One region of the Streptomyces violaceoruber genome, then DNA from elsewhere that is predicted to be linked to it. Evidence: riboswitches for the same ligand, from Rfam matches in the RefSeq annotation. Region 1 holds a riboswitch; each other region holds the start of a gene.

Region 1 (3,671 bases):
CCCCGCGTCGAGGACGTGGTCGCCCAGCCGGACGCCCACCGTCCGGTCCGTCCGGTCCGTCCGGTCCGTCCGGTCGAGCGAGCCGGGGATCGAGAACACGCCGTACGGAAGGTTGTGCGGGCCGAAGGGGTCGCCCTCGGGGACATCGAAGGGGGGCATCGGGTGCTGCCTCGCTTTCGTGCTCGCCATGTGCGCCGTGCGCGCCGTGTGTGCCGTTGTGTGACGGCGGTTGTACTGAGTGTGTCAAGTGTGCCGGGGTGCGGTGTATGCCGTTGTGTCACGTGATCGGGGTGCGTCACGTGACGCACGCGGTCGGGCCACACGTTACGGGTGACGTGCCGCTCTTGGGCAGTGCCGCCGAAGGCGGCGGCGGCCGGTCCGGGTTCGGGGGCGGAAGGCACCGCCGCGAGCGCCCGGAGGGCAGGTGGCGTGCCATGCCGCCGCCAACCGGTGCACAGGCCCCGAACCGGCTTTAGCCGATGATGTGTCAGGTTTCGGACATCATCGGGCGTCGTCGTGCAACGCCGTGCGGGTTCGAGCGCACTCGCTACGCCCTCGTTCGGAAGCGGTCACGGGTGAGTCCGACGGGTGCCGTGTCCGTATTCTCTGATCATGGACCGCACCGCATATTCACTCGTCGCCACCGACCTGGACGGCACGCTGCTCCGAGGCGACGACACCGTCTCCGACCGGTCGCTGGCCGCGCTGGCACGGGTAGCCGGGGCGGGTGCGCGCCACCTGGTGGTGACGGGGCGCCCGGCCCCCCGGGTGCGCCCGCTGCTCGACCGGCTCGGCTGCACGGGACTCGCAGTGTGCGGACAGGGTGCGCAGGTCTACGACGCCGGCGCGCACCGGATGCTGTGGTCGGTCACCCTGGACCGGGAGCTGGCCGAGACCGCGCTCGGCAAGATCGAGGCCGAGGTGGGCCAGGTGCACGCGGCCGTGGACCAGGACGGCGTCGACGGACTGACGCTCATCGAGCCGGACTACCTGATGCCCCACCCGACGCTGCCCGCGGTGCGCGTCGAGCGGCGGGCGCAGCTGTGGTCCACGCCGATCAGCAAGGTGCTGCTGCGCCACCCCGAGCTGACCGACGACGAACTGGCGGCGACGGCTCGCGCGGTGGTCGGCTCCCTCGCGACGGTCACCATGTCGGGGCCCGGCACGGTGGAGCTCCAGCCCTGCGGCATCACCAAGGCCACCGGTCTGGCGCTGGCCGCCGAGCACCTGGGTCTGGAGCGGCGGCGGACGATCGCCTTCGGGGACATGCCCAACGACATCCCGATGTTCCAGTGGGCGGCCCACGGTGTGGCCATGGCCGGCGCGCACCCCGAACTCAAGGCGGTGGCCGACGAGGTCACCACGACGAACGAGGACGACGGCGTGGCCGTCGTCCTCGAGCGGATCTTCGGTACCTCTTAGGCGAGGTTCGGGCGGCGTACGGCTCAGTACGCGCTGAAGACGTTGTCCATCGAGCCGTAGCGGTCGGCCGCGTAGTTGCAGGCGGCGGTGATGTTGGCGACCGGGTCGTACGGGTCCCAGGAGGTGCCCTCGACGTGGTAGGCCTGGAAGGTCGGGTCGATCACCTGGAGCAGACCCTTGGACGGGGTGCCGTTGATGGCGTTGATGTCCCAGTTGTTGATGGCGAGCGGGTTGCCGGAGGACTCACGCATGATGTTGCGGTGAATGCCCTCGTAGGTCCCGGGGATGCCGTGCTGGGCCATGATGTCGAGCGACTCGCGGATCCAGCCGTCGAGGTTGTCCGGGTAGGCCGTGGCCGCCGTGGTGGCGGTCGTGGCGGCGGCCGGGGTGGCCGCGGAGGCGGTGGTGGCGCCGATGAGCGGCAGCGCCAGCACCGCGGCACCGGTGCCGGCCACGGCGAGCTTGCGGGCGAGGCGGCTGGTGCGGGCGTGACGGTTCTGACCGTTGGCAGACATGCGGTGTCCCTCTCCTTACGCCTGCGAGGTGAGCTGTCGGGTTCGGGCGGGGAGGTGCCCGGCCGTGCCCTGACGGGTACGGCTTCACCCCGAGCCGCTCCGGTGGTGACCGGTGCGGCGACTTACCTGGGTCCCCCGCTCCTGCCTGCGAGTTTGTTGGATGGATGACTGTGCGACGGGCGGTGGCAGGATTCGGCGTCCACCCGACAGGCCGGGAACGTATGCGAGAGCACATGTCCGGAACAAGTGCAGGAATCACCCAACGTGCCTGTTGACCTTGTTCTGAGGCCTATGAGGCTCTTGATCCTTTGCTGCTGCCAATCCCCAACTGGCTTGCGGGGCAAAGGGAGGGCACAGGTTCCGGTCGGGTTGCCTGCGGGTCGCCCGGAGTGAGCCAACTCACTGGCTTCAACAAGCACGGCAAATGGGGCATTAACCCCAACTGGGCGCCAATGGGCTGCGGGTGGGGACGGCTTCGGGTGTCGGGCGGGGAGGGGTGGGAAGCGGGGAAGGGGAGAGGGCGGCGGAGGGGGAGCGAATAAGGAAGGGGTGGGCGTGTCGATCGGGTGACGTTCTCGAAGTGCGGGCCGTTGGGAGGAGTGATGGGGTCTTTGGTGGCGGCTCCGGCCCGTTCGCCCTCCGGCTCCGGCTCGTCCCCTCTGGCGATATCAATCAAAATCTGCTCATATCACCTGATCAAAAACATACCGTTCATGATCCGATACCGACCAGCCTGTAACGGTGGGCGCTAGCGGTGATCGAAACGTGACCGGATACGCTGACTTGAGTGGTGGCAGCGACCTATCGACAAACCAGGTAATCGCCAGTAGACACCAGCAGACAGGAGACCCCTCGTGACCGTCGTCGGGCCGTTCGGGCTGAGCGTGCGGGACCAGGCTCTGGAAGCCGATGTCCAGGCCGGATTGGTTGCTGTCGAGGAAGGGTTGCTTGAGGCAACCAAAAGCGAGGTGCCGTTCATCACGGAGGCCGCCCAGCACCTGGTGCGGGCCGGCGGGAAACGGTTCCGGCCGCTGCTGGTGATGCTCTCGGCCCAGTTCGGAGACCCCTACGCCCCCGGGATCGTGCCCTCGGCCGTGGTCGTGGAGCTGACCCACCTGGCCACGCTGTACCACGACGACGTGATGGACGAGGCCGCCGTGCGGCGCGGGGTGCCCAGTGCGAACACCCGCTGGGACAACTCGGTCGCGGTCCTCACCGGCGACTTCCTGTTCGCCCGTGCCTCCCAGATCCTCGCCGACCTCGGCCCCGAGGCGGTCCGTGTCCAGGCCCTCGCCTTCGAACGGCTGGTCACCGGTCAGATCCTGGAGACGGCCGGCCCGCAGGACGGCCGCGACCCGGTCGACCACTACCTGGACGTGCTGGGCGGCAAGACGGGCTCCCTGGTGGCGGTCTCCTGCCGGTTCGGCGCGATGATGTCCGGCGCCGACGAGACGGTGGTGGACGTCCTCACCCAGTACGGCGAGCGGCTCGGCGTCGCCTTCCAGCTCGCCGACGACGTCCTGGACATCGCCTCCGACTCCGACGAGTCCGGCAAGACGCCCGGCACGGACCTGCGCGAGGGCATCCCCACCCTGCCCGTGCTGCGGCTGCGCGAGCGGGCGGCCCGGCTGGGGCTCGCCGAGGACCTCGCGCTGTGCGAGCTGCTCGACTCCGACCTGAGCGACGACGCGCGGCACGCCGAGGCGCTGCGCCTGCTGCGCGCCCACCCGGCGC
Region 2 (3,671 bases), 2.6 Mb from region 1:
GTCCGGCGACAGCGTCCCCTTGGCCGTCACGTGGTCGCCCGACGACTCGCCCCGCAGCCGGCGCCCGATCCACGGCACCAGGTACTCGCGCGCCCAGTGCACGTCGTCGCGCCGGACGTCGAGCGTGCCGCGCGGCGGCAGGGGCGGCCAGGGCTGGTCAGGGTCGGCCGGGACGCGCAGGCCCAGGGCCTGCCCCGCGCGCAGCGCCACCCGGGTGTGCCCCTCCGGCGACAGGTGCAGCCGGTCGGCGTCCCACGCCCTGCGGTCCTGGACGCTCCGCAGCGACCACAGGTCGAGGACCGGGCAGCCGTAGCGGTCGGCGATGGCGCGGACGTGCCCGTTGTACGTGGCGATCTTGCCGCGCAGGTGCTTGAGGACGGGTACCCCCCGGGTGTCGAACCCGGTGGTTACCAGGACGGTTCCGGCCGCGGCGGTCAGCGCGGCCACCGCCAGCTCGAACCGCTCGGCGACCTCGTCGGGATCGGTGCCGGGCCGGATGATGTCGTTGCCGCCCGCCGCGAACGAGACGAGGTCGGGCGCGAGTCCGACGACCCGCGGGACCTGTTCCGCCACGATCTGGTCGAGGAGCCTGCCGCGCACGGCGAGGTTCGTGTACGTGAAGTCGCCCTCGGGGCGCCGGTCCGCGAGCAGTACGGCGAGCCGGTCGGCCCAGCCGACGAACGCCCCGTCGGGGCCGGGGTCGCCGACGCCCTCGGTGAAGCTGTCCCCCACCGCCACGTACGACCCGATCACTGCTCTGCTGTCACTCTTCGAATCGTCTGCCACATCGGCCCATGATTCACCTTGGAATGTGACCTACGCGACCGTAGGAAGGGATTGACGGGCGGTGAGAAAGGCCACGCCTAAAGTATTCGTCAATTCCGGAATACGGCGAGGGGCCTGTACGGCGCGCGCACCGGGTCCGGACACGCCGAAGGCCGGACCCGGGGATCGGGGTCCGGCCTTCGGTGCGCGGGGGCCGCGCGGAACCGGTCGTCAGACGGAGACGCCGTGCGAGCGCAGGAACGCCAGCGGGTCGATGTCCGAGCCGTAGTCCGGCGTGGTGCGGATCTCGAAGTGCAGGTGCGGGCCGGTCACGTTGCCGGTGGCACCCGAGAGGCCGACCTGCTGACCCGCCGTCACCGACTGACCGGTGGAGACGGAGAGCGAGGAGAGGTGGGCGTACTGGGCGTAGTGGCCGTCGGCGAGCTGGATGACGACCTGGTTGCCGTACGCGCCGCCCCAGCCGGCGGAGACGACGGTGCCCGCGCCGACGGCCTTGAGGGAGGTGCCGGTCGGGACGACGAAGTCGGTGCCGGTGTGGTAGCCGCTGGACCACATGCTGCCGGACTGGTGGTACGGGGTGCCGACGGTGCCGCCCGCGACGGGGGAGGTGTAGCCGCTGGTGGTGCCCGTGGACTGGCTGCCGGTGTCCGAGGAGGAGGCCTTCTCGGCGTCCGTCGACTTCTGGGCCGGCTTCGCGGCGGTCTTCTCCGCAGGCTTCTCGGCGGACTTCTGCGCGGGCTTCTGCGACTGCGCGGAGGACGGCGCCGACGGCTTGGCGGCCTGGCCGTCGATCGAGAGCTTGAGACCGGGGTGGATCAGCGACGGGTCGGAACCGACGGCCTCGCGGTTGTCCGCGTAGAGCTTCTTCCAGCCGCCGTCGACGTCCTGCTCGTCGGCGATCTTCGAGAGGTAGTCGCCGCTCTTCACGGTGTAGGTGCGCGAGTCGGAGTTCTTCTCGGCGGCGGCCTTCTTGGCGGACGCCGGAACGGACTGCACGGCCTGCTCGGAAACGGAGTGCGCGGGAGCGGCGTTGGCGGCGGCGGCACCCATCAGCGGGAGCGCGAGCGCGGCGCCACCGGTCCCGGCGACGGCGATGGTGCGGGTCAGGCGCATGGCCCTGGTACGGCGGTGCTTACCCTTCGCGGGCATGGTGAATTCCTCTCCGGCGCCTGCGAGGTGAGCTGTCGGGTGCGGGCTGGAGATGCCCGGCCGCGCCGGAGCGCGGCTTTACCCCAAGCCGTTCCGGGAACCGGAACAGGCAGTTCTACCTGTGGGTCCCCCGCTCCTGCCGTGTACGGGTGGTCGATGAGTGCGGGCTCCGGTCGGCGGCAGGATTAGGCGTCCGTCCGGATCGGTGGTGAACGTAAGGGACCAAGACGCACAGGGACAAGCGAAGGGTTCCCCCGGCAGGTGTTCCGATTGATCCTTTACGGGAATATCCGGTAACCCTGCGTCGATTTCCGTCGCGCGCTTTTGCTTAAAGCCCCTTGAGAAACAGTTGAATTACGTGAACATGACGGGCAACGCACGGTCACGGATATGACGCTGCTCACGCGCCTCACCTTCACCCTCCGCCATTTCAGGGCCAGTTGTTATTAAGCCACCAATTCGGACAGAAGGCTCTAATCGGCCCGGAATATCCCTCGGGGCTCCATTTCGCGCCCGGGTGATGCCGTATCGTCGGGTGGAGCCCGCCGGCGAGCAGCGGCGGCGGGGCGGAGTGGGAGGAGCCCCCGTGACGCAGCAGGTCCCGTCGACCGAACCCGAGCTGACCGGCGTGCGCAACTTCCGGGACGTGGGCGGACTGCCGACCGTGGACGGGCGGCGGGTGCGGCAGGGGGTGCTGTTCCGCAGCGGTCACCTGGCTCACGCCACCGGGGAGGACGCCGCGTTCCTGGCCTCGCTGGGCCTGCACACGATCTTCGACTTCCGCAACGCGGCCGACCAGAAGCTCGAGGGCCCGGACGTCGACCTGCCGGGCGTGCGCAATGTGAACCTGCCGCTGAGCGACCCGGCCGACGGCGCCGAGTTCTGGAAGATGGTCCGTGACGGCGACCTCGACCAGCTGCGCGAGATCCTGGCCGACGGCAAGGCCGCGGACCGGATGATCGGCTCCTACCGCGCGATCGTCACGGAGCGCACCGCGGAGCACTCCCGCATCCTGCACGCGCTCGCCGAGGACAGCGTCCCGGCCCTGATGCACTGCGCCGCCGGAAAGGACCGCGCGGGCCTGTCGATCGCCGTCACGCTGCTCGCCCTGGGTGTCGAGCGCGAGGCCGTCGTCGAGGACTACCTGAAGTCGAACGCCGCGCACCGCCGCTACAAGGTGCGCCGCAGCGGTTCCGCGGCCTCGGCCTACTCCCCCGAGGTCATGGAGCTGCTCAGCCCTCTGTTCGACGCGCGCGCCGAGTACCTGGCGGCGGCCTTCGAGACCGTCGAGGAGACGTGGGGCGGCGTCGACGCCTATCTGGAGCAGGGCCTGCGCCTCACTCCCGCGACCCGGGAGCGGCTGCGCGAGCGGATGCTGGACTGACCCACCCGCCCGCGCCCGGCGCTACTTGGCGCCCACCTCGAACAGCAGGTAGAGGAAGCCGCCGAAGACGTGCCCCAGGGCGATGTAGACGATCAGCCGCACCCACAGGGCGCGCGGGAACTTCTCCTGCATGGTGCTCATGGCGTCTCTCCAGGGGTCGGGCCGAGGCACAGGGCGGCCGTCGGGCTCTGCAGCAGGGTGTGGACGAACAGCAGCTCGACCCCGTCGGGGTCCTGCGCGGCGATCCGGTGCGGGGTCATCGAGTCGAAGTGGGCGCTGTCCCCCGCGGTGAGCCGGTGCTCGGTGTCCCCGAGGCGCAGTCGCAGCCGGCCCCGCAGGACGTGCAGCCACT
Region 3 (3,671 bases), 1.5 Mb from region 1:
ATCATGCACTTGAAGCCGTTGCGCTGGGCCAGCTCGACGGCGTCCAGAGTCTCGGTCAGCGAACCGATCTGGTTGACCTTGACGAGCAGGGCGTTGGCCGAGTTCTCCTCGATGCCGCGGGCCAGGCGCTCCGGGTTGGTGACGAACAGGTCGTCGCCGACCAGCTGCACCTTGTCGCCGAGCTTGGCGGTGATGGTGTTCCAGCCGTCCCAGTCGTCCTCGAACAGCGGGTCCTCGATGGAGACCAGCGGGTACGCCTCGACCAGCTCGGCGTAGTACTCGGTCATCTCGGCGGCGGAGCGGTTCTTGCCCTCGAAGGCGTAGGAGCCGTCCTTGTAGAACTCGGACGCGGCGACGTCGAGCGCGAGGGCGATCTGCTCGCCGGGGGTGTAGCCGGCCTCCTTGATCGCCTCGAGGATGAGGTCGAGGGCCTCGCGGTTGGAGCCCAGGTTCGGGGCGAAGCCGCCCTCGTCGCCGAGGCCGGTGGCCAGGCCCTTGTTCTTCAGGACCTTCTTGAGGGTGTGGTAGACCTCGGCGCCCCAGCGCAGCGCCTCGGAGAAGGACTCCGCGCCGATCGGGGCGATCATGAACTCCTGGATGTCCACGTTGGAGTCGGCGTGCGAGCCGCCGTTCAGGATGTTCATCATCGGCACCGGCAGCAGGTGCGCGTTCGGGCCGCCCAGGTAGCGGAAGAGCGGCAGGTCGCTGGCCTCGGAGGCGGCGTGGGCGACGGCGAGGGAGACGCCGAGGATGGCGTTGGCGCCGAGCGAGCCCTTGTTGTCGGTGGCGTCCAGGTCGAACATGGCCTGGTCGATCAGGCGCTGCTCGGTGGCGTCGTAGCCGACCAGCTCCGGGCCGATCTGCTCGATGACGGCCAGCACGGCCTTCTCGACGCCCTTGCCGAGGTAACGGCTCGGGTCGCCGTCACGCAGCTCGATGGCCTCGAAGGCACCGGTGGAGGCGCCGGACGGAACGGCGGCACGACCCGTGCTGCCGTCGTCGAGGCCGACCTCGACCTCGACCGTGGGGTTGCCTCGGGAGTCCAGGATTTCCCGGGCTACGACGACGTCGATGGACGGCACGAGCATCTCCTTCTTCAATGTGACGCTTCACTGTGACGCTTCACGGTGGCGCTTCGGTCTGCCGCGGTCCCGCGGGACCGCGACGGCTCTGCGGGACCGAGCCTAACCGGCTCCGGGCGATCGGCCAGCCGATCGCCCACCCGCTGGACAGAACCGAGAGTAAATTGTTTCCGAACGGAACAAAGGCGGAACATGAAAAGTCCCGCCCCGGTGCGTACGGGGGAACACGCACCGGGGCGGGAGTCACGGGACCGCCGCCGCTTACTTCAGGTGCAGCTGCTGGCCCGGGTAGATCAGGTCGGCGTCGTCGACGATGTCGTCGTTCAGCTTGAACAGCTTCGCCCAGCCGCCCTTGACGTCGTGCTCCTCGGCGATCGAGCTGAGGGTGTCGCCCTTGACGACCTTGTACTCGCCGTCGCCCTTCTCGACCTTCTTGCCGGTCGGGGTGGTGACGGTCTTCTTCTTCGCGGCGGGCTTCTCGGCCTTCGGCTCGGCGGCCGGGCGCTCGGCGGAGCGGGAGGCCTTCTGCTCGGTGGAGCGCTCGGCGGTGGAGCCGCTGCTCTGGCTCTGCGAGCCCTCGGAGCTGCCGGAGCCGCTGCCCTCGGAGCCGCCACCGGTGTAGGCGGCGCCCGACAGGCCGGTGCCGCAGACCGGCCAGGCACCCTTGCCCTGGCCCGCGAGCACCTTCTCGGCGATCTGGATCTGCTGGGACTTGCTCGCCTGGTCGGCGGTGGAGGCGTACTGGGTACCGCCGTAGGCGGCCCAGGTGGAGGCGGAGAACTGCAGACCGCCGTAGTAACCGTTGCCGGTGTTGATGGACCAGTTGCCGCCGGACTCGCACTGGGCAACGGCGTCCCACTCGGACGCGGTGGCGGCGGAGGCGTTGCCGGCCGCCATCAGCGGGGCGGCGACGGCGGCACCGGTGACGCCGGCGACGGCGATGACACGGGTGGCCTTGGACGGACGACGGTGCTTGCCCTTGCCGGAAAACAGCATGGTTGATCCCCTCACCGACGCCTGCGAGGTGAGCTGTCGGGTTCGGGCCGGTTGAGTTGCCCGGCCGGGTTCCTCGCGGAACTCGGCTCCACCCCTAGCCGCTCCGGCTCAACTGCCCGGTGCGGCACTTACCTTGGGTCCCCCGCTCCTGCCTTCGGCGCTTGACGCGACGACTGTTCCCGTACGGCCGCTGGCAGGATTCGGCGTTGCGGCTGTCGGGGCCCGCGGTGGCGAGCGGTCATGACCGTAGACACGCGCTCCGCGGATTTTCAAAGACGATCACGGCTTCTGAGACCTATCTCTCACGAGATCCAAAAGGGACATACGGTCTCTAACCGTGACGCGAACTCCCTCTACTTTTCGCCCGATTCGCCCGTGACCGTGAGCGTCTGACCGGGCAGGATGTGGTCGGGGTCGGCACCGACGACGGTCTCGTTGTCGGCGTAGAGCGCGTGCCACCCGCCGTCGACGTCAAGGGAGTCGGCGATGGCCCAGAGACTGTCGCCGGTGCGGACGACGTAACGCCCGTCCCCGGCCTCTCGCTCGCCACCGTCGCGCGAGGCGTGGCGGCCCGACGCCGGGTCCGTACGGCCCTCTCCCGTCGCACCCTCGTCCGCGCTGCCGCCGCGGTGCTTGCCGGAGCCGGACGAGCCCTCGGTGCCCTGCGGTTCGGCACTGCCGGAGGGGTCGGATTCGGTGGAAGTGTCCGGCTTGGCGGATTGGCCCGCACCGTCGGACGAGTCGCCCGACGCGCCGCTCGAACCGTCGGACGGGGCGTCAGACGACGACGGCGAAGAAGAGGGCGAAGGGGACGAAGAGGATGCTCCGGACGTCGACTCCGGCGTCTCGGACGAGCCGGACGACTCGGATGACTGGGACGACTCGGGCGTTTCGGTGGTCGCGGGCGATTCGGACGACTTGGTGGTGTCCTGCTCCCCCGAGGCGTCCGAACCTTCCGACGCCCCGTCACCGGCCGCGCCGGAGCCGTCGCCCGTGCCCCCGGAGCCGTTGCCCAGGCCGGCGAGCAGACCGCAGGTCGGCCAGGCGGCGATGCCCTGCGACGCGTGTATCTTCTCGGCGATTCTTATCTGCTGGGAGCGACTGGCCTGGTCGGCGCTGGGAGCGTAGTCCAGACCGCCGTACTGCTCCCAGGCATCCTGGGACAGCTGCAGGCCGCCGTAGTACCCGTTGCCGCTGTTCTGGCTCCAGGCGCCGCCGGTCTCGCACTCGGCGACCTGGTCCCAGTTCGTGGAGTCGGCCGCGTGGGCGCCGGTGGCGCCGAGCAGCGGGATCGCGATGGCGGAGCCGGTCACTCCGGCGGCGACGACCAGTGCGGGTGCCTGGCGGGGGCGGCGGTGACGACCGTTCCCGGAGAGCATGCGACGACCTTTCACAAGACGACGGGGACCACGCGGCGGTTGACGCTCGACACCACGTTGATCCGTGAACGTATAGGGAGATCATCGCTTGTCACAAGTTCATGCCGCGCAGATCACGTGAAGATCACAGAGTTGAGCGCGTGTCACTTTTGCGTCGGCGACGGACCGTTGCCGGCCGATGACGCGGGCGGTGTGAACGAGACGGGCAAGGTGC
Region 4 (3,671 bases), 490 kb from region 1:
CAATCGCCACCTGGAGGGGTAGGGAGAGCGGGGCGAGGAGATACCGATGTGCATTCCACCCCCGGGATGACGTACAGTGGTGAACACAACGGCGCGGGGTGGAGCAGCTCGGTAGCTCGCTGGGCTCATAACCCAGAGGTCGCAGGTTCAAATCCTGTCCCCGCTACTGAAGGCCGAGGGCCGGAATCCGAAAGGGTTCCGGCCCTCGGTGCGTTTCCGGCAGGTGCCGCGTGTCATCCGGTCGGCCCCTCACCGCTCGCCGCCCGTCCCCGCCCCCGGAACCCTGGAGTGCGGGACGGCAAGCGGCGCGGACGTACGGGGCGGCGGGAGACGAGTGGTGCGGCCAGGTGACGTGGACGACGAGGGAGCGGCCGCCAGGGCCGGTGGCCGGCTCCCCGGCGACCCCGTGCCCGACCCGGGTCTCGGCCTCGGCGACGAGACGCCGCCCGTGCCGCCCTCCGGACCACCGCCCCGCCGGCGGGCCGGGCGGACCTTCGTGCACGCGCTCCCCGTGCTGCTGATCGTCGTCGCCATCCTGTACGACATCTTCACCCCGAGGTACTTCACCGCCGGGCCCCTCTACACGGCCGCGCCCCTGGTCGCCGCCCCGCTCTACTCGCGGCGCGGCACGGCGCTCACGGGTGTCGCCGTGGTCGTCGCGGTCATCGGACTGCAACTCGGCAAGGGCGTCATCCACTACGTCGACTCCCTCACCGAGCTGATCACCATCGCGACGGTCGCGGTGCTCGCCGTCCTCGTGAACGGCATGGTCCGCCGCAGCAGCGAGCGCCTCGTCTCCGTCCGGGAGATCGCCGAGGCCGCCCAGCGCGCGGTGCTGCCCCAGCCCGCCGAGCGGATCGCCGGCTTCGAGATCGCCGTGTGCTACGAGGCCGCGCAGGCCGACGCCTTCATCGGCGGCGACCTGTACGCCGTGCAGGACAGCGCCCGCGGCGTCCGGCTGATCGTCGGGGACGTGCGCGGCAAGGGCATGGGCGCGGTGGCCGCCGTCGCCGTCGTGATCGGCGCCTTCAGGGAGGCGGCCGAGCAGGAGGCGACACTGGAGGCGGTGGCGCAGCGCCTGGAGCGGGCGCTGGCGCGCGAGGGCACCCGGCGCGACGGGCTGGACGCCTTCGAGGGCTTCACCACCGCCGTCCTCGCCGAACTCCCGCACGGCGACGGCACCGTACGCATCGTCAACCGCGGCCATCCGCCGCCCCTGCTGCTCCACGGCGACGGGACCCTCGGCCCGCTGCCCGCCCACGAGTCGGCGCTGCCGCTCGGCATGGGCGAACTGGGCGTGTGGCCCGACCGGGCGGAGGAGGTCGCCTTCCCCGGCGGCGCCACGCTGCTGCTCTACACCGACGGACTGACCGAAGCCCGGGACGCGAAGGGCGAGTTCTACGATCCGCAGGCGCGGCTGGCCGGCCGCGTCTTCCCGCATCCGGCGACCCTGCTCGACACCCTCGCCGAGGACGTGCGCCGGCACTCCGGGGGCGGCATGGCGGACGACATGGCGCTGCTCGCCGTCCGGCGTCCCCGACGCGCCGACCATGATCATTGTGACGAGCCGTGACAGTGCGACCCCCCTCCGCATAACAACTGATACACCGTCAGAAGAAAGTGCCGTGAAGGGGAATACCGGAGCGGGGTCAACTCGCCCGGTTTTCACCGGCCGTGAGGTGTACGTCCCGGCGGTATTCGGTAATGATCAAGAGGAACGGCTTGGAATCGGAGCCTCGCGTCTATTAACGTTCGATAACGCAGCGCGGTCGTCCCAGCCGTCACAGAAGGCGGCTCCGTGCGCACGCGCCGAATCCCGCAAGGGAACCGGGGAACCACCACATTGGGGTGAATCGGGCGTATGCCGCCGTGGGAACACGGTCGGCAGGCACCCGTAGGAGACCTTCCTGCTCCGAACCCGTCAGCTAACCCGGTAGGCGAAAGGAAGGAAAGGAGTACGCCCACGTGGCGTCAAACCGGCCTGCCCCCGAGGCCCCGTCCGCGCCCAGTGGGCACGGCACCGACACCTTCGGCTACGACGGCTACCGCGCCGAAGAGGGTCCCTGGGAGGAGTGGAATCCCACCGCGGAATCCATCCGCCCCGTACGCGGCCGGCACCGCGTGGCCAAGCAGCGCGGCGGACTCGCCCGCAGCTCCACCGTCCTCGGCGTCGGTGTCATAGCCGCCGTCGGAGCGGGCGGCATGGCCAGCGCGCAGACCGGCAAGCCCCCGGTGTCCATCTCCATGCCGGACCTGCCGAACGTGGGCTCGCTCATGCCCGGCGGTGACGAGGAGCCGGAGCCCGAGGGTTCCGCCACCCCGCTCAGCGGCATCACCCAGGCGGTCGCCGCCGACAGCGCGGAGGGCCCCGACACCACCGGCGCCGGCGAGTCGCTGCGGGCCCGGATCATGGCGCAGGCCGAGCAGCAGCAGGCGCAGGTCGAGACCAAGGCCGCCGCCGAGGCCGCCGCCGCGGCGGAGAAGAAGGCCGCGGAAGCCGCCGCCAAGGCGGAGAAGGAGGCCGAGGAGAAGGCCGCCGCCGCCAAGAAGAAGGCGGCGGAGGAGGCCGCGAAGAAGGCCGAGGCCGAACGGCTCGCGAAGCTGGCCAAGCAGTACACGCTGCCGACCTCCTCGTACACGATCTCCTCCACGTTCAACCAGGCCGGCTCCCTCTGGTCCTCCGGTCACCACACCGGCCTCGACTTCGCCGCCCCCACGGGCACGCTGCTCAAGGCGGTGCACGGCGGCACCATCACGTCGGCCGGCTGGGACGGGTCGTACGGCTACAAGACGGTGCTCACCCTCGACGACGGCACCGAGCTCTGGTACGCGCACCAGTCCTCCATCAACGTCAGCGTCGGCCAGAAGGTCACCACCGGTGACGTCATCGGCCGCGTCGGCGCCACCGGCAACGTCACCGGCGCCCACCTCCACCTCGAGGTCCACACCGCCGGCGGCACCGGCATCGACCCGATGGCCTGGTTGCAGAGCAAGGGGCTCACCCCCTGATCCGCCCCGCCCACGACGCGCGCCCCGCTGATCCCCGGCGGTCCTGACGGCGACCCCCCGACGCCAGGGCTGCCGGTTTGCGGGGATTTTGCGCGCCTGCCGGAATCCCCCGCTCCGGCGCGGTCGTTGACTCCCTACATGACTTCTCTGCGCAAGCTCGGCTCCTCCGACCTCGAGGTCTTCCCCCTCGCCCTCGGCGGCAACGTCTTCGGCTGGACCGCCGACCGGGACCGGTCCTTCGCCGTCCTGGACGCCTACACGGCGGCCGGCGGCAACTTCGTCGACACCGCCGACTCCTACTCCGCCTGGGTCGACGGCAACAGCGGCGGCGAGTCCGAGACCGTCCTCGGCCAGTGGTTCGCGGCCCGCGGCAACCGTGACGACGTCGTCCTCGCCACCAAGGTCAGCCAGCACCCCGAGTACCCGGGCCTGTCCGCCGCGAACATCAAGGCCGCGGCCGACGCCTCGCTGCGCCGCCTGGGCACCGACCACATCGACCTGTACTACACCCACTTCGACAAGCCCGAAGTGCCGGTCGAGGAGATCATCGGCGCGCTCGACGAACTGGTGAAGGCCGGCAAGGTGCGGCACATCGCCGCCTCCAACATCTCCGCCGAGCGGCTCGCGGCGTCCCTGGAGTTCTCCGACCGCGAGGGCCTCGC

The links. A riboswitch is a leader RNA that binds a small molecule or an ion and turns the genes downstream of it on or off. The one in region 1 is predicted to bind cyclic di-AMP.
Region 2: linked by a shared signal. The riboswitch ahead of R2E43_RS04580 (M23 family metallopeptidase) and the one ahead of R2E43_RS15525 (transglycosylase SLT domain-containing protein) in region 1 are both predicted to bind cyclic di-AMP.
Region 3: linked by a shared signal. The riboswitch ahead of rpfA (resuscitation-promoting factor protein RpfA) and the one ahead of R2E43_RS15525 (transglycosylase SLT domain-containing protein) in region 1 are both predicted to bind cyclic di-AMP.
Region 4: linked by a shared signal. The riboswitch ahead of R2E43_RS17875 (M23 family metallopeptidase) and the one ahead of R2E43_RS15525 (transglycosylase SLT domain-containing protein) in region 1 are both predicted to bind cyclic di-AMP.

What each region holds. Positions count from the first base shown of each region.
Region 1 is NZ_CP137734.1:3,521,887-3,525,557, reverse strand. It holds gene fahA (fumarylacetoacetase) at 1-159, opposite strand, end outside; gene R2E43_RS15530 (HAD family hydrolase) at 613-1,422, shown strand; gene R2E43_RS15525 (transglycosylase SLT domain-containing protein) at 1,446-1,937, opposite strand; cyclic di-AMP (ydaO/yuaA leader) riboswitch at 1,942-2,107, opposite strand; gene R2E43_RS15520 (polyprenyl synthetase family protein) at 2,792-3,671, shown strand, end outside.
Region 2 is NZ_CP137734.1:969,489-973,159, forward strand. It holds gene R2E43_RS04575 (SGNH/GDSL hydrolase family protein) at 1-753, opposite strand, end outside; gene R2E43_RS04580 (M23 family metallopeptidase) at 997-1,935, opposite strand; cyclic di-AMP (ydaO/yuaA leader) riboswitch at 1,938-2,097, opposite strand; gene R2E43_RS04585 (tyrosine-protein phosphatase) at 2,522-3,319, shown strand; gene R2E43_RS04590 (DUF6126 family protein) at 3,341-3,460, opposite strand; gene R2E43_RS04595 (helix-turn-helix domain-containing protein) at 3,457-3,671, opposite strand, start outside.
Region 3 is NZ_CP137734.1:5,064,008-5,067,678, reverse strand. It holds gene eno (phosphopyruvate hydratase) at 1-1,082, opposite strand, end outside; gene rpfA (resuscitation-promoting factor protein RpfA) at 1,344-2,078, opposite strand; cyclic di-AMP (ydaO/yuaA leader) riboswitch at 2,082-2,248, opposite strand; gene rpfC (resuscitation-promoting factor protein RpfC) at 2,432-3,457, opposite strand; gene R2E43_RS22675 (cytochrome P450 family protein) at 3,601-3,671, opposite strand, start outside.
Region 4 is NZ_CP137734.1:4,013,571-4,017,241, reverse strand. It holds gene R2E43_RS17890 (dihydrofolate reductase family protein) at 1-22, shown strand, start outside; tRNA gene R2E43_RS17885 (tRNA-Met) at 93-166, shown strand; gene R2E43_RS17880 (PP2C family protein-serine/threonine phosphatase) at 338-1,573, shown strand; cyclic di-AMP (ydaO/yuaA leader) riboswitch at 1,798-1,955, shown strand; gene R2E43_RS17875 (M23 family metallopeptidase) at 1,966-3,009, shown strand; gene R2E43_RS17870 (aldo/keto reductase) at 3,148-3,671, shown strand, end outside.